Regions from separate parts of the Neorhizobium galegae bv. orientalis str. HAMBI 540 genome, predicted to be linked through region 3. Evidence: riboswitches for the same ligand, from Rfam matches in the RefSeq annotation. Region 3 holds a riboswitch; each other region holds the start of a gene.
What was found. Region 3 has a riboswitch for cobalamin ahead of RG540_RS19570 (CbtB domain-containing protein). Riboswitches for the same ligand answer to the same signal wherever they lie in the genome.
Positions count from the first base shown of each region.

Region 1: it holds a riboswitch for cobalamin, as region 3 does, so the genes downstream of both, bluB (5,6-dimethylbenzimidazole synthase) here and RG540_RS19570 (CbtB domain-containing protein) in region 3, are expected to answer to the same signal.
Region 2: it holds a riboswitch for cobalamin, as region 3 does, so the genes downstream of both, RG540_RS26640 ((2Fe-2S) ferredoxin domain-containing protein) here and RG540_RS19570 (CbtB domain-containing protein) in region 3, are expected to answer to the same signal.
Region 4: it holds a riboswitch for cobalamin, as region 3 does, so the genes downstream of both, RG540_RS02460 (aromatic ring-hydroxylating oxygenase subunit alpha) here and RG540_RS19570 (CbtB domain-containing protein) in region 3, are expected to answer to the same signal.

Region 1 covers NZ_HG938353.1:1,636,808-1,641,137, forward strand. Annotated here, with positions in the region: gene RG540_RS08380 (hypothetical protein) at 1-571, shown strand, start outside; gene RG540_RS08385 (TolB family protein) at 561-1,394, shown strand; cobalamin riboswitch at 1,422-1,610, shown strand; gene bluB (5,6-dimethylbenzimidazole synthase) at 1,692-2,378, shown strand; gene RG540_RS08395 (hypothetical protein) at 2,379-3,080, opposite strand; gene RG540_RS08400 (NADP-dependent malic enzyme) at 3,229-4,330, opposite strand, start outside.
Region 2 covers NZ_HG938354.1:871,139-875,468, forward strand. Annotated here, with positions in the region: gene RG540_RS26625 (LacI family DNA-binding transcriptional regulator) at 1-461, shown strand, start outside; partial or broken gene RG540_RS31885 (GTP-binding protein) at 673-819, shown strand; gene aztD (zinc metallochaperone AztD) at 977-2,215, shown strand; cobalamin riboswitch at 2,362-2,555, shown strand; gene RG540_RS26640 ((2Fe-2S) ferredoxin domain-containing protein) at 2,655-3,443, shown strand; gene RG540_RS26645 (ABC transporter substrate-binding protein) at 3,461-4,330, shown strand, end outside.
Region 3 covers NZ_HG938353.1:4,053,859-4,058,188, forward strand. Annotated here, with positions in the region: gene cobO (cob(I)yrinic acid a,c-diamide adenosyltransferase) at 1-527, opposite strand, end outside; gene RG540_RS19565 (CbtA family protein) at 569-1,330, opposite strand; gene RG540_RS19570 (CbtB domain-containing protein) at 1,344-1,520, opposite strand; cobalamin riboswitch at 1,558-1,786, opposite strand; cobalamin riboswitch at 1,846-2,085, shown strand; gene RG540_RS19575 (DUF1636 family protein) at 2,193-2,603, shown strand; gene cobW (cobalamin biosynthesis protein CobW) at 2,600-3,637, shown strand; gene cobN (cobaltochelatase subunit CobN) at 3,655-4,330, shown strand, end outside.
Region 4 covers NZ_HG938353.1:517,458-521,787, forward strand. Annotated here, with positions in the region: gene RG540_RS02455 (DUF6656 family protein) at 1-551, opposite strand, end outside; cobalamin riboswitch at 777-1,006, shown strand; gene RG540_RS02460 (aromatic ring-hydroxylating oxygenase subunit alpha) at 1,110-2,354, shown strand; gene RG540_RS02465 (BA14K family protein) at 2,453-2,872, shown strand; gene RG540_RS02470 (BA14K family protein) at 3,067-3,519, shown strand; gene RG540_RS02475 (transporter) at 3,589-4,330, opposite strand, start outside.

The DNA.
Region 1 (4,330 bases), 2.2 Mb from region 3:
GAAATTGAAACGTCTCCTAAAGGAAGATCACGCTGAGATTTCTCTAAATCTCCGTATTGCCGCACTTTTCCTGGTGGTTTACGAGAATCTAAAAGAGCTAATCACAGACAGGGTGAGGGATTTTTTCACTAACGAGTGGCGGTCTATAGATGGTGAATTAGTCGGCATTCCTGGAAAAGAGTATGCCTCCTTGCTAAATGGGAAGGGTGTATTCCGCGCTTGCCGCGATTTCCATTTGGAAATGGGCGCCATTTCGCCTGATGACAATCAGCTTATTGACAGATTTATAAAGTACAGAGGCGAGGTGGCGCACGAACTTTATGCGATTTTACTAGACGACAAAAAAGCCGCCCTCGATTTGCAACTTTTATTTCAGGCGCATCTTCTCGCAAAGAAGATTGATCGCTGGTGGATTCTGAATTTTGAAGTACCTCTCAATGAGGACTTAGTTGATCAGTCCATTGATGAAGAAAAAGTAGCGTCTGGACGCCAACTGTTTCTGGATCAGCTTATGAGGGTAGCATTAAAGGATATTTTTGAGCTTGTTGAAGAAGAGGCTGATGGCTCGTAGCTCCGTCGAGATCTTCAACATCCGCACCCTGCAGGCGCGGGTGGTCTGGCAGACGGAAGCCCTGTTCGAGGCGCCCAACTGGTCGCCCGACGGGCGTTACCTGATGCTCAACAGCGAGGGCCTGATCTATCGTCTGTCACCGGAGGGTGACGACGGGCCCAGACTGGTCGATACCGGCTTTGCCCGCCAATGCAACAACGACCACGGCATCTCGCCGGACGGTTCGCTGATCGCCATTTCCGACAAGGTAGAGTTCGACAAGTCGGCGATCTATGTCCTTCCCGCCGGTGGCGGCGTGCCGCGGCTGGTCACCCGGAATCTGCCGTCCTACTGGCATGGCTGGTCGCCGGACGGGAAAAGCTTCGCCTATTGCGGCATCCGCGGCGACGAGTTCGATATCTATACGATCGGCATCGAAGGCGGCGCAGAGACGCGGCTGACATTCGGCGAGGGCCGCAATGACGGGCCGGATTTTTCGCCGGACGGGAAATGGATCTACTTCAATTCCAGCCGCACCGGGCTGACGCAGATCTGGCGCGTCCCTGCCGCCGGCGGCGCGGCCGAGCGGATCACCGACAGCGGTTACGGCGACTGGTTTCCTCATCCATCACCGAAGGGTGACAAGGTCGTCTTCGTCTCCTACGGCGCCGATGTCTTCGACCACCCGCGCGATCTCGACGTCCGCGTCAGGTTGATGGATATGGACGGCGGCAATGTCGAAACGCTGTTCGAGCTCTTCGGCGGGCAGGGCACGATGAATTCGCCGAACTGGTCGCCCAACGGCGATGAATTTGCCTATGTGCGCTATTTCCCCGTCGCATGAGCGCCTTGCGCCGAGGATAACGTAAGGGCATAAGCGATCCTGTCAGGTGCCGGTGACAAGCCGGAGAATCGGGAATCCGGGGTGGAACCGGAACGTGCCCAACGCTGTGAGGTGGACGCTCGGCCGCAGGATATGAAAGCCACTGGGAAACCGGGAAGGCGGCGGTGCAGGCGGATGAAGCCAAGTCAGAAGACCGGCCTGACACGATAGACCGACCCCGCGCGGACGGCGGAAAGGTTTCGGACCTCTCTTTGCTTCTGAAGGGCAAGGGAGCGACGGCATTGTTGGGGACAAACGATGCAGCCTGATCCTTTCGCGCATGCCTTGCTGCCTGCCGGTGAGTTTTCGAAGGCCGAACGCGCGGCCGTCTACCGGGCAATCGAGACGCGCCGTGACGTGCGCGACCAGTTCCTGCCCGATCCGCTGCCGGACGATCTGGTAAAGCGGCTGCTTGGCGCCGCGCATTCGGCACCCTCGGTCGGCTTCATGCAGCCCTGGAATTTCATCCTCATCCGCGATCCGGCGGTACGCGAGGCCGCGCGGGCCGCCTTTTCGCGCGCCAATGACGAGGCCGTTGAGATGTTTCCGGACGAAAGCCGCGACCTCTACCGCAGTCTCAAGCTGGAAGGCATTGTCAAGGCGCCGCTGTCGATCTGTGTTACCTGCGATCCGGACCGCGCCGGTCCGGTCGTGCTCGGCCGGACCCACAATCCGCGCATGGATGCCTATTCGACCGTCTGCGCCGTGCAGAACCTGTGGCTGGCGGCAAGGGCCGAGGGCGTCGGTGTCGGCTGGGTCAGCATTTTCCGCGACGAGGACGTGCGCGGGCTGCTCGGCATTCCCGATCGCGTCGAGATCGTCGCCTGGCTCTGCCTCGGTTATGTCGATCGGCTCTATGGCGAACCCGAACTGGCGCTCAAGGGCTGGCGCCAGCGTTTAGGCCTGGACGCGCTGATCTTTCAGGACCGGTGGAACGGCCGCTGATTATTGCTGCGGCTGCGGTCCTGCCGATTTCGGATTGGTGAGATCGATACCCGCTTCGGGCAGGAAGGTCGGCCCGACGGTGCGCACCTTTTTGCTTGGGTCGTATGGCCGCTCCGGCGGCGGCGTGAGCACCGGCGGCTGGACCGCGGTTGCCTGCGGCTTTTGCGGTGGGTGGGTGCGCAGGTTGGTAATTCCGGAATAAGGCTCCTCTTGCCTGGGGAGTTCGATGCCCGGCACCTTTCGCTTGTCGTCGACTACAGGCGGCAGCGGCTCGAAAGAAGGGATGCAGCGCTGTTCGCGAATGGCGGCGAGAATGGCATTGCGCTCTTCCGAGGGCAGGATCATCTGCCGCGAACCGTTGCGCTCCGCCGTCAGCGTGTCGCGGCTCTGCTCCATCCTGTCCAGCGCATCCCGCATCTGGCCGCAGACCTCGGCATTGGGGCCACCGAGAACCACGACGCTGCCGTTGCCGCAGCCGGCGCGGCGCATGTCGACCCGCAGTTCGCGGATGTCGGCATTATATTCGCCGAGCTGCTGGGCGTAGCTGCGCGCAGCGGACGTGTTGCCGATGATCTCCGGGCTGTTTCCAAGTTTCCGGTAGAGCGCTGCGCAAACGGCAGGGTCTCCCGCCAGCGCTGCGGCAGGCAAAAGCAAGAGCGGTATGGTCAGCAGGCCGCGAAGCGGTATCGGCAATTCCGGCATCCTCTCCTTTAGTTAGTAGAAGATGCCATCATGGAACGTGCCGGTTGATAATCTCATAAAGCCGCGATCACCGCACGGTGAAATCTATCCAGGGGCCGGCTGAGCCCCGGGCGGGGCTCAAATCATCGCATCGAGAGAATTATGCAATTCAGGATTGAAATTGCAGGTTGGGTTGCGATGCTTCCACGACGGCGAGCGCCGCCATGTTCACCACGCCGCGCGACGTGACCGAGGACGACAGGATATGCGCCGGTTGGGCCGCCCCGAGAAGGATGGGGCCGACATGCAGGGCGTCCGTGAGGTTGCGGACGAGACCAAGCGAGATGTTTGCCGCATCGAGGTTCGGGAAAACCAGCAGGTTGGCTTCGCCGGTCAGCGAACTGTCCGGCATGGCCCGCTTGCGCAGCGTTTCCGACAACGCCGAACCACCCTGCATTTCGCCGTCCACTTCCAGCTCCGGCGCCCGCTGGCGCACCAGCTTCAGGGCAGCCCGCATCTTCTGCGCACTCTCGGAATCGCGCGAGCCGAAATTCGAGTGGCAGATCAGCGCTGCCTTCGGGGTGATGCCGAACCGGCGGATTTCCTCTGCCGCCAGAATGGTGATCTCGGCAATTTCCTGCGCGGATGGATTGTAGTTGACGAACGTGTCGGTGAAGAACATTGCGCCTCGCTGGGAAATCACCAGGCTGAGGCCCGAGAAAGCGCAGACGCCTGGACGCTTGCCGATGATCTGGTTCACGTCGCTGAGGTGCTTGTCGTAACGGCCTTCGACGCCGCAGATCAGCGCGTCCGCATCGCCGCGCTTGACCGCCAGCGCACCGATTACCGTATTGTTGGTGCGCACGATGGTGCGCGCCGCTTCCGGATTGATGCCTTCGCGGCCGACCAGTGCGAAATATTCGTCGACATAGTCGCGGTAGCGCGGATCGTCTTCCGGGTTGACCACGGCGAAATCGACATTCGGGCGGATGCGGATGCCGAAACGGGCAAGCCGCGCCTCGATGACGGAAGGACGGCCGATCAGGATAGGCGTCGCGGTCTTTTCCTCGAGCAGAACCTGGGCTGCGCGCAGTACGCGTTCGTCCTCGCCCTCGGCGAAGATCACCCGGTTCTTTTCGGAAACCTTGGCGGCGCTGAAGATCGGCTTCATGACGAAACCGGAGCGCCAGACGAAGCGATTCAGCTGGTCGAGATAGGCCTCGAAATCCTGGATCGGCCGCGCGGCGACGCCGGTCTCGGCAGCTGCCTTT
Region 2 (4,330 bases), on a different replicon from region 3:
GCCTTGCCTTCGTTGGCAGCGTTCGCGAAAACGATAAACGCGCGCAGAAGCGTTTGAGCGGGCTGGAAACTGCGGCAGCCGCGGCCGGCCTCCCCGACATCGTCAAGCACACGGCGCAGCAAGGCGGCAGCCCGGAACTCGGGGAGCGGCTTGCAACCGAGCTTCTGCAACGCCATCCCGAGATCGACGCAATCGCCTGCAACAGCGATGTCGTTGCGTTTGGCGTGCTTCGGGCACTTCGGAAACTCGGCCGGCGCGTTCCCGAAGATATCGGTGTTATTGGATTTGGAGACAACGAGGCGGCGAGCTGCGTTAGTCCCTCTCTAACGACGGTCCGCCCTGATCGCGAGCTTATCGGCAAACTGACGGCCGAGGCGATCGTCGCCCGGATCAATGATGCCAAGCCATACACCGCACCCGTCGAATGGGAGCTTATCGTTCGGGAAAGTACAGCTCGATAGCTCCCAGCCATCCGAGGTGGTTGAAGCGCTCGTCTCCAGTGTTCGTTCGACATTCCCCTCTCGGTCCAGCTCAACCAGTCTTGCTTCGATCTGCCTAGCGATCCGACAAATGCCGCTCATCGCATTCTCGGGGATTGACAACGATCGCATTTGTTATGTTATAACGTAAAACGAATTTCGATCAAAGCGGCCATCAATCTTGGGGCAAGTCATGTCACAGCAGAAAATTGAACCGACACCGGTGACGGTTTTGACCGGTTATCTCGGTGCTGGCAAAACCACGCTTCTCAACCGCATCCTGACGGAGCCGCACGGAAAGAAGTTCGCGGTCATCGTCAACGAGTTAGGCGAGTTCGGATCGCCAAGCGAGGACCATGACCCGCTTCGTCTTTATCGGTCGAGATATTCCCAAGGATATCATCAGCGACGGCTTTCTCAGATGCCGCGCAATTCGCCAGGCCGCCGAATAAGCCCGCCCCGTGCGACGTAAGTTCAAACACCACGGAAGGAACCCCATGAAACTGTCTCTTGCTCGAAACCATCTGCTGGCAGCTGTCGCGTCAGGCCTCATCTTTGCTGCTTCCGGAGCGTTTGCCGATGACGATCACGAGACGAAAGAGTCGTGGCGCCTGTTTGTCGGCGATCATACGAATCCAGTCGTCCGCGCCATCGACTTCGAGAACGGCAAGGAACTCGGCCGCTATGACGTCAAGGGTCCCGCGGCCCTGACCGCCAGTGCGTCCGGCCGGACCGTATTTGCCACGCAGTCGGATCAGGACATCGTGCACGTCCTCAAGACGGGCATCGATTTCTCCGATCACGGCGAGCATCGGGATCTGGACGTTTCCGACGTCGGGCTGTTGCCCGTGACTTTCGAGGGCAAGCATCCTTTCCACGTCGTTCCGCATGACGACCATGCGATCCTCTTTTACGATCGAGGCGGCAAAGCGGATATCATCGATGAAGTAGCTCTTCTTGAGGGCAAGGCTGACGTGAAGACAGTCGACACCACCAAGCCGCACCATGGTGTCGCGGTGACGATGGGTCGTTTCGTACTCGTGTCGGTTCCAAACACCGCAGTCGAAACCAAGCCCGACGAATTGCCGCCGCGGGTCGGGCTTCGCGTCGTTGACGAGACGGGCAGGCAGCTCGGCGACGTCGCGAAATGCACCGATCTTCACGGCGAGGCCACTTCGTCCCAGCTGGTTGCTTTCGGTTGCAAGGAAGGCGTTCTTGTCGCTCGTCCCGGCGGACTTGATGGACCGAAACTGGAAATGCTCGCTTACCCATCTGACCTGCCGAAAGGTTCGACTGGTACCTTGCTTGGCGGCACGGCAATGCAGTTCTTCCTCGGCAACTACGGCGAATACAAAATCGTCCTGATCGATCCGGACAGCGAGAAGCACTTCCGGCTGATCGACCTTCCCACCCGCCGCGTTGACTTTTTGCTGGATCCGGCTGCGCCGCGCAACGCCTACATCCTGACCGAGGACGGTGATCTTCATGTGCTGGATGTGATCAAGGGCGAGATCGTTCGCAAGGGAAAGATCACGGAGCCCTACAGCAAGGACGGTCATTGGCGTGATCCGCGGCCGCGTCTTGCCGTGGCGGATGGTCATGTCGTCATCACCGATCCGCGGCATTCGCTGGTTCGCATCGTTGATGCGGAGAGCCTGAAGGAAGTCCGCACGATCGCCGTCGAGGGAAAACCCTTTACGATCGTTGCCGTGGGCGGCTCCGGTGCCTCGCATTGAGGCAATATCCTCTGGTCCGGAATTGCTACGGCAGTTCCGGACCAGATCGTTTCATCGGGGGACAACGATGCAACATGCCCTCCCCGGCTCCTGATCACCTGCGGGATGACGGGTTGAGGTGCAGCGTTGACAGACAGAGGAGGCCGTGTAAGTTCGCGGCGTCAAGGTTCTTCCGTCCCCGGACGGAAGCTAAGAGGGAATCCGGTCAAAACCGGAGCTGTCCCGCAACTGTGAGCGGTGAGCCGTTCGCCCAACATGTCACTGGCGCCAATGCCGGGAAGACGGGCGATCAAGGCTTTGACCCGCGAGCCAGGAGACCTGCCTGACGATAGAAATTCCGTGGTCGGGGTGTGCCACAGGAATGACGGTTCCGTTGGGCTATCCGTGCCTGCCGCAACCTTCATTTTTGCTGCCTCCTCCTTTGAGTGAGACGAAGGCAGTGAAAACACAGGGATTATCTTCCCAAAACGTATCCGGGCGCGCCGTCCTGCTGATTGCGAAATCCGCCTTTGCGGCATCGCCGCATCTGGAAATGCAACGGCTCGCGAAACTTGCAGCCGGCGTGACCGGAGCCGGACCGGTTCGGTTCGCCTTTACCGAACAGGGTACCCCCTCTCTGCGCGAAGCGCTGTCCGATCTGCTCGACGAGGATGTCGAAATCGTCGTTATCGTGCCGCTCGTCCTGCCCATGGAGCCGAGCTTCCTTATCTGGCTGACGAAATCGCTGAAGCGCTGGAAGGCCGCCGATAGCCGGCGCTGGCCGGTCCTTTCGATCGCCCGGGATATCGCCTCGAGCACACTGATGGCGCGGTTGATCGGCGAACTGCTCGAAACCGCCGAAGCACTGGACGTGCCGCAGACCGACAAACCGCCAGTTGCCGAGGGATCGCTCGTGCCGACCCAGAAACGCCGCGTGCTCGTCTGCCAGGGCGGACCCTGCAATGCGGCCGGAGCCGATGTGATCTGGGGACATCTGCGCAACCAGCAGGAGCGGCAGAAACTGCGGACTGCCGGCGACGGCACGATGACCGCAAAATCCACCTGTCTCGGTCCCTGCAATCTGGCGCCCGTGCTGCAAGTGTTTCCGGAAGGAACCTATTACGGCGGCGTCAACGAAGACGCGATCGACCGGATCATCGGCGAGCACCTGCTCGGCGGCGGGATCGTCGAGGACTTCGCCTATCACCCAACGGGCCGCAAGCAGCGGCTTCGCACCCCATCCGAATAGAACAAGAGGAAAGAGAATTGACGTCGCACACTCTATCGCGCCTGGCCGCCGCCTGGCTCAGTGCCACCATCTTTGTCACCGCAGGCACTGTCTTTGCAGCCGAGCCGGTTCGCGTCGGCGCCACCTACATCACCAGTGGCACGGATCCGGCCAAGGGCTCGAACGGCTGGGCGCTGGTTAGCCACGGGGTCGGCGAGAACCTCTTCACCGTCGATCGGGACGGCAAGCTCGTGCCGGAACTGGCCGAAAAGGCGCAGCGCATCGGCGACCTGACCTGGACCGTGACCCTGAAACCCGGCCGCTTGTTTTCCGACGGCACGCCGATGACCGCCAAGGCGCTGGCAGCAGGTTTCGACAACACATTCGCCAACAACAAGGCGGCGCTCGCCACCGGTGGCAAGCTGACCTTCGAGGCGGCCGACGACCTGACGCTGAAGGTGACAACCGAAAAGCCGGTACCGTTCATCCAGGCGCTCTTCGCGGAATGGCCGCTGATCGCGTACAAACCCACCGCGGCCGGCAACGCCGTCTTCAGCGGTCCTTATCGAATCTCGGGCTTCAAGGCGGATGCCTCGATCACGCTCGAGCCTAACGCGCATTTTGCCGGCGCCGACAAGCGTTCGCCGGTCAATTTCCGCAAGTTCGGCGATGCCCAGACCCTGACGCTGGCGCTGGAAGCAGGCGAGCTCGATTTGGCTTTCGGCTTGCCGTCGGAAGTCGTGAGCCGGCTCCAGACAAACCCTGATCTGGCGATCAAGTCGTTCCCGGTCGGATACCAGTATCTCGCCTTCTTCAACACGGCCCGGCCGCCGATGGATGATGTGAAGGTGCGCCAGGCGATCGATCTGGCCTTCGACCGCAAGGAGCTTGCAACCGCGATCAACGGC
Region 3 (4,330 bases):
TGGTGCTTGACCAGCGACATCTCGGTCACCATGTCGGCAGCCTCGATCAGCGCCGGCTTGGCGTTGCGGCCGGTGACGACCACATGCAGATCCGGCCGCCGTGCCTGTAGCGCGGCGACGATCCTGTCGAGATCGAGATAGTCATAACGGAGCGCGATGTTGAGTTCGTCGAGGATGACTAGCCCGATCGTCTCGTCCGCCATCAGGTCGAGTGCCTTTTCCCAGGCCTTTTCCGCCGCCGCGACATCGCGCTTCAGGTCCTGGGTCTCCCAGGTAAAACCCTCGCCCATCGTGTGCCAAACGACGCGGTCACCGAAGACGGCAAGCGCCGGCTGCTCCCCGGTCGACCAGGCGCCCTTGATGAACTGCACGACGCCGACCCGGCGGTTGTTACCGAGCATGCGCAGCGCCAAGCCGAAAGCCGCGGTGGATTTACCCTTGCCCGAGCCGGTATGGACGATGAGAAGACCCTTTTCCTGGGTCTTCTCTGCCACTTCCGCATCCTGAACCGCCTTGCGGTTCGCCATCTTGGCGCGGTGACGCTCGACGGACGCCTCGTCGATCTCCTTCACCGGGAGACGAGCTTCGCCGAAGATCCGGCAGAAGCCTCCTCGCCAGCGCGGAACTTTTCGCGGACGACACCGGCCAGCGCACCGAGCACCGCCCAGAACACCAGGTTGGTGGCATAGACGGCGTTGACGAAGCGGGCATAGAGATCCATCGGGACGGCCGTTTCATGGCTGGGCGGCAGCGGCGCGCCGACCAGATGCGGGGCCATCAGCAGCACGATCGCAAGCGCTGCAAATACGGCCGAGCGTGTGTAGACGAGCAGGCCGAGGCCAATCGCGGTGCAGACAGCCGTCGAGACCCACCAGATCTGGCGCGGGCCGAGTTCCGCAGCCGGCATGCCGGGCAATTCCGGCGGCAGGCCAAGGCCGGGCGCAAGGATGACGGCGAGGAAGCCGGCAATGCCGAACATCAGACCGCCACGCCAGCCCTTGAAGCCGCCGAACGCTTCCGAGGCAGCAATGAGGACAAGGGCAAAACCGATAGCCGACAGCATGTCCGCCGCAAGCGTGTAGATGAAACGCTCGAAGCCATCGGCGGGAGCCCAGGCTTCCTCGCCATGGTGATGCTCGGCAGCGGATGCCGTGGCACCTGCTGCCGGCGCCGCGTCATGGCTGTGCCCCGCTTCGGGCGCGGCATTTTCGAACACTTCCGCCTGCAGGATCAGCGGCACGGTGGAGAAGCTCTGCATCACGGTCAGCAGCAATCCGGACAAAAGCCCGGCGATCACCGCCGTGAAGACGATGTTGCGAAACAACGACATTTGGGAGAACTCCTCAGTGGCAGGGGAAGGCGAGCGAGTGGCGCGTGTCATGCGCGGCATTGTGGACGACTTCCAGATGCGAGAAGCCGACAAAGCCAACGATGAACAGGCCGAGCAAGGCCGTCATGCTGAGGGGAATGATCTTCGAAGCGGAAATGGTGACTGCAGCTGCAGCAGAATTCAGTACCATGGTCTCGTCCTTTCGCCCTCCACCCGAGGGCCGTTCACGTTCTTTGCCGCCTCTGGCAGGTCTCCTGGCTCGCGGATCGGACGCCTTCTCCCGCCTTCCCAGGAGTCCGTTGGCCGGATTTCCCAGTGGCTTGACGGCCGGACGGCCGTTTTGGTCGAAGACTTTCCGCTTACAGTTGCGGGGGCAGCCGCGGGTTGGACGGCGGAATTCCGTCGCACCGCATTCCCTCTAAAACCCTTTCGGGCACCATAGGCTCGGTCACTATAGACGAATTCGGCGTCACGGCAATCGCCTTTGCGACGCATTGACATGGGCCTGCGACCGGGCTTAGTTGAGAGGAGATGGTCCCTTTCCGGCAACGGGGAGGGCTAAGAGAGAATGCGGTGCGATCCCTTATTCAGGATCAATGCCGCGGCTGCCCCCGCAACTGTAGGCGGCGAGCCATTGCCTAAAACGGCCATTTGGCCGTCAAGCCACTGGGAAATCCGGCCAACGGTATCCTGGGAAGGCAGGCAAATGGCGACGACCCGCGAGCCAGGAGACCTGCCGTCCGATTAATTTTGCTTCACCGGGCGGGGTGCTCCGGAGGAAGTTTCTCGATCACCGCAGAGGGATTTCGACCTTCTGCTCCGCGCCCCGATTTTTCGACCCCGGCGGGAACGCGGCTGACCGATGAGTGACCACCGACCAGATGATCCGGCAACCGCCGGCCTGGCAGATGTGACGATTTTCGTCTGCACCAATTGCCGTGACGCGTCCGACGGCGAAATCCGGCCGGGCATCGCACTGATCGCGGCGCTGCGCGAGGCAGCAAGCGGCAAGCCGCTTGCGATCAAGCCGGTCACCTGCCTTGCCAATTGCGAAAAAAGCCCGAGTGCCGCCTTCAATCACAAGAGCGGCTGGTCCTATGTCTTCGGCCATCTCTCGCTCGACAATGTCGAGGACATCGTCACCGGCGCGATGATGCTGGCCGAGGACGAGCGCGGCTTCCTTCCCCTTCGCGGCCGTCCGACCTGCCTGCGCGGCAAGGGCATGACGGCCCGTATTCCACCCTTTCATCACCACGAGGACATGCCATCATGAGCGTTTCGTTCGACCGCGTTCCCTGCACCGTCGTTACCGGGTTTCTGGGAGCCGGCAAGACCACGCTGATCCGCAACCTGATCGAAAACCTGAAAGGCAAGCGGCTGGCGATCATCGTCAACGAATTCGGCGATGTCGGCATCGACGGCGACGTGCTGAAGGGCTGCGGCATCGAAAGCTGCCCGGAAGACAACATCATCGAGCTTGCCAACGGCTGCATCTGCTGCACGGTCGCCGACGATTTCGTGCCGGCGATCGACCGTATCCTGGCCATCGAACCTCGCGTCGATCACATCCTCATCGAGACCTCCGGGCTCGCGCTGCCGAAGCCCCTCGTCCAGGCCTTCCAGTGGCCTGACGTGAAAGCCCGAGTAACGGTCGATGCGGTGATTGCCGTGGTCGACGGACTGGCGCTCGCCGAAGGTCGTGTTGCCGACGATCACAAGGCGCTGGAAGCGCAGCGTGACGCGGACGGCTCCATCGATCACGACGATCCGGTCGAGGAAGTGTTCGAGGACCAGGTGGCCTGCGCCGACATGATCGTGCTCACCAAGAGCGACCTCCTGGATGCCGCCGGCCTCGCGACCGCCAGGGATCGCGTGTCCGCACATCTGCCGCGCGCCGTCAAAATCGTGTCGGCCGCCAATGGCGCGATCGACCCGGCGGTGCTGATCGGGCTCGGCCTTGCCGTCGAGGACGATATCGAAAACCGCAAGACCCATCACGACGACGAACTCGACCACGATCACGACGATTTCGACAGCTTCGTCGTCGATCTGGTCGCCGTCACCGATGCCGAACAGCTCGCCGCCCGCATCTCCGCCACGGCGGAGGCGGAAAACGTGCTGCGCATAAAAGGCTTCGTGGAAGTCGCGAACAAGCCGATGCGCCTGCAGGTTCAGGCGGTAGGATCGCGCGTGAACCATTATTTCGACCGCGCCTGGGCACCCGGCGAAGCGCGGACAAGCCGCCTTGTCGTGATCGGCGAAAAAGGCATCGACCGCGCCGCGATCGAAAGGATGCTGGCCGCATAAGAAGGCCCGAGGGAAGGATGCACATACTCGCCACCACATCGTCGTCGCTTGACGACCTGATCGAACCGGTCGACCTCAACCAGTCGCCGGCCGATGTGGTGGTGCTGTCCTTTTCCGGTAGCGACCTGAACGGCCTTTCCGCCGTCTGGAATTCGGCTGGGCACGGCGGTTTGGATACCCCCCTCTGGCCTGCCGGCCATCTCCCCCTCAAGGGGGGAGATCAGCAAGACGCACCCGCCTCCCTCAAAAACCAGCGCCGGAGTGAGGCGTGGCGTGGCCGCGATTCGATCTCCCCCCTTGAGGGGGAGATGGCCGGCAGGCCAGAGGGGGGTCACCACGGTAGAAACGAGCATCAGCGGTCCTCAAGCCTCTGCCTCACCAATCTCTCCGACCTTCGCCACCCGATGTCGGTCGATCTCTGGATCGAGAAGACGGCTACCCATGCCAAGGTCATCCTCGTGCGTATTCTCGGCGGATACGACCGCTGGGCTTATGGCGTCGAGGAGCTTTCGCGCATGGCGAAGCGGAAAAAGATCGCGCTGGCGCTGCTGCCCGGCGAATGCAGCATCCGCGACGAAAGGTTGACCGCGGCCTCGACTGTTTCGGAAGAGCAGATCACCGGCATCCTGAGCTGCTTCCGCGAAGGTGGGCCGGCCAATATGCGGCTTCTGGCGAGGTTGCTGACGACGCTGG
Region 4 (4,330 bases), 1.1 Mb from region 3:
AGCTTTTTGATGATCTCGCGGAGCATTTCGTTGGAGGTGCCGAGCATCAGCACGTTCTTGATCGCTTCCATCGGATCGTTGGTGCGGAACAGAAGGCCGTTCTTGCGGATCGACCGGTTGATCTGCAGCGGCTGGCCGGCCTCTCGTTCGACCGCGACGGCGAAATACATGCGCGAATAAGCCGTGCTGATACGCTCGAAGAACGTTTCCTCCCCGCCCATCTCCGAGACGAAGTTGGCAATGTAGAAGGACCAGCTGACCGGCACGCCGTGGGCAAGCTGCGTTCTTGCCGCCGTGACATGGCAATAGCCGAGATGCGGCCGCTCATCGAGCGTGTGGTGAAAGATGATCTTCGGAAACTTGATCGAGCGATGAAAGGAGTTGATCCGGTTGTGGCTTGTCTCGCCGGCCGCCTCGAGCCTTTTGCCCGTGCGCTCGGCGACCTCGTCATGGGTGAGATAACGGCGCTCTTCCGGCAGCCAGATCGGATTGTAGCGGGCGATGCGCCCCGTCCGGAGGAATTCGGAATGGGCAGCGGTCTTCACCACCACCGGCGCCGGAGGCTTTGGTGGAGGAGCTTTATAGTAACGGATTTTTCCCTTGGCCTGCACGGTGGCATCGCTCCCATTCGAGCCGGGATTTTATGGCTTATCCCTTAATGACAGGTTTCGCTTTCGCGGGGCTGGAGTGTTGCATTCTGGGCCGTTTCGCCGCTGTCGCCAACGCGGTTGCCGATGTCGCAATGTCGCCTATGCGACACGCCGGCTCAATGATTATATCCGTCTCGATCTTGAGGTGCCGCCTGTCTAGGGAAGGCGGAGAATTGGGAAGCCGGCAGGGGTCTTCAAAACCTTGATCCGGCGCTGCCCCCGCAACGGTGGTGGAGCAAGAAAGCTTGGTACAGGCCACTGGGAAAGAGCCGAAAAGGCCGCCCGGGAAGGCGCCGAGCCCGTCCCGCAACGGACAGCTCCTGAGCCCGGAAACCAGCCTCGGGACAAAAGATGACGACCGGACGCGGCGGGCGTTCGGGACAGGGTTTGGGGCGGGCCTGGGGCCGGCCGGCATTTCCATGTCCTTCCGCTGTCCACATTGACGAGGAAGGTAAGTATATGGAAATTCGCAATCAGGCCCTGCGGCAGCTCAAGAACCGCCGCGAGGGATTCAGCCTCGAACAGCCCTTCTATACCGATCCCGCCTATTTCAAGCTCGATCTGGAAATGATCTGGTACCGCGACTGGCTGTTCGTCGGGCATGATTGCGAGCTGCCCAAGGCCGGAGCCTATTTCACCCTGCAGATCGGCGATTATCCGGTAGTCGTCGTGCGTGGCCGCGACAACCAGATCCGGGCGCTGCACAATACCTGCCGCCATCGCGGCAGCCGCGTCTGCACCAAGGAGCATGGCTCGGCGGTGCGGCTCGTCTGTCCCTACCATCAATGGACTTACGAGCTGGACGGCTCGCTTCTGGTCGGCCGCCAGATGGGCCAGGATTTCGACAAGACCCAGTTCAGCATGAAGAAGGTCCATTGCGAGAGCGTCGCGGGCTTTATCTTCATCTGCCTTGCCAACGAGGCGCCGGATTTCGCGCCGGTTCGCGCTGCGATCGAGCCCTATATGGCCCCGCACCGCTTGTCGGAAGCCAAGGTCGCGCATCAGTCGACGATCATTGAGAAGGGCAACTGGAAGCTCGTCTGGGAAAACAACCGCGAATGTTACCATTGCGCCGCCAACCACCCGGAACTCTGCCGCACCTATCCGGAATCGCCGACCGCGACCGGTGTCCAGGGCGCCAAGGACGATCCGGTCATCGCCGCCCATTGGCAGCGCTGTGAGGAGGCCGGGTTGCCGAGCGAATTCCGGATGGACGAAACCGGCCAGTTCCGCGTTGCGCGCATGCCGCTGATCGAAGATGCCGAGAGCTATACGATGAGCGGCCGCAACGCCGTACAGCGCAAACTCTCCGACGACGTGACCATCAACTCGATCGGCACCATGCTGCTCTTCCACTATCCGAGCAGCTGGAACCACATTCTCGGCGACCACGCGATCTCGTTCCGCGTCACCCCGCTCGGGCCGGAGGAAACGGCAGTTACCACCAAATGGCTGGTCCATAAGGACGCGGTCGAGGGCGTCGATTACAATCTCGAAGACCTGACCCATGTCTGGAACATGACCAACGACCAGGACCGCCAGATCGTCGAGGAAAACGCCTTCGGCATCCGCTCGCCCGCCTACGAACCCGGTCCCTATTCGCCACTCCACGAAGGCGGTGTCATGCAGTTCGTCGAATGGTACTCGAACTTCATGGTCAACCGGCTGCAGGGCGAGCAGGCGCAACTTTCGATCGTTGCCTGATCGCCAATTCGTGATCGGCGCCAAGTGTCTTGCCAGGAACGGAATCCCGCATCTGGCGTTGTTTTCTCACTGAAAATCAGAATGAGGAAACATCCCGCATGAATGCCTTTCGTCTACGCCTGACCGCAGCGGCAGTCGCTGTTGTCACGACATTTGCTGGCCTTGTACCCGCGCAGGCTGTCCAAATGCCGGCTCCGCCATCCGGCATTTCGGCCGCCAGCGATGTCACCAATGTTCAGTATCGTCGCGATTTCCGGCGTGACCGCTACAGCTGGTATCGCGGCCATCGTGGTTACCGCGACCGCCGCCCCGGTTATCGTTATCACAACGGTTTCTGGTTCCCGCTGGCCGCCTTCGGTGCCGGCGCCATTATCGGCGGCGCTATCCAGGCGGATCGGGGTTATGGCAGCCGCCACGTCGCCTGGTGTGAAAGCCGTTATCGCAGCTATCGGGCCTGGGACGATACCTACGCACCGCGCGCCGGCGTGCGGGCACGCTGCATCTCGCCTTACAGGTAAGCGGGCATTGGCCCTCTCGACGCGGAGCCCGGCCGCGGCGTAAGCCGGTGGCCGGGCTTGTTTGTCGCGGCGCACGTTAATCACGCATTCAGGATGAACTTCCCAAGGGTTGCAGCGAAATTCTATTTCGCTGCATACTGAAATAATTGGCTGGCAAAAATTGAAACACCGACAAGGGATATGGGGGACTTAATATGACTCTTTTGAAGAAGATCGCGGTTGCGGGCATCTCTGCTGCCGTTCTCGCCGGCTCGCTGATGCCGGCTCAGGCGATGCCGCTGCCGACCGCTCCGGCCGCCGGGATCGAAACGAACGCCAATACCGACGTGACCCTCGTGCAGTACCGTCGCCATGGCGGCGGCTGGTATGGCGGGCATCGCGGTTATCGCGACTACCGTCCTGGTTATCGCCGCCATAACGGCTACTGGTTCCCGCTGGCGGCATTTGGTGCCGGTGCGCTGATCGGCGGTGCCATTGCCTCCCAGCCGCGTTACGTCGAGCCGGCGCCGGTCTATGGCGGCGGGGACGACATCAATCCGCGCCACTACGAATGGTGCGCCGAGCGTTACCGCTCCTACGACGCCTATTCGAACTCGTTCCAGCCGAACTACGGCCCGCGCCAGACCTGCTATTCGCCCTATTTCTAAGAGCGGTCGATAGGCAACGTTCAACCCGTCCGGCATCGACCCCGGGCGGGTTTTTCGTTTGTCCAGCGGTCAAAGAATGCCGGTGCGTTTCAACAGCCACCAGGCGGCAAGCACCGAAATGACGATCAGGCCGAAGGCATAGGCTGTCCCCGAGCCATTCCCTTCGAAGGGCAGCGACGCGGTGTTCATCCCGAAAAAGCCGGTGACCAAGGTCGGCGGCAGCAGGAAGGCGGTCATCAGCGACAGGATGTAGAGGTGACGGTTGGTCTCTGAGGAAAGCTTCGAGTCGATTTCCTCGTGCAGCAGTCGCGCCCGCTCCTGCAGCGCGTAGACGTCGTGGTCCGCCGCCTCCAGCCGGCCGATCAGCCGCGAGGCGGCGTCGTCGAATCCGGGGGGCATCTCGTCGTCGTCGGTCGCCGCTGCCCGCCGCAGCAGTGTCAGCACCGTCCTCAGGTGCCGGTGCAGCCTGACCACCGTCCGCCTGATCGGCGCTAGCCGGCGCCGTTCGTCGCGCGGCGTGTTGTCGTAGACGAAATCCTCGATGATGTTCATTTCCTCGGTCAGCTCCATCACCAGGGCGATCAGCGTACGCTGGAATTCGGCGACCAGCGTCTCGAACACGTCGATCGGCTTCTTGTAACGCGAGGCGTTCTTTTCGATCGCCGCCCGCACCCGGTCGATCGATCTCAGGGGCTGCAGGCGGGTGGTGATGATCACCCTGTCCGAGACGAAAAAATGCAGCCAGCCGATATCGCGCGTCTCGCTGTCGAATTCGCGCTGGAAGTCGACCAGTGTGCCGTAGACCAGCTGC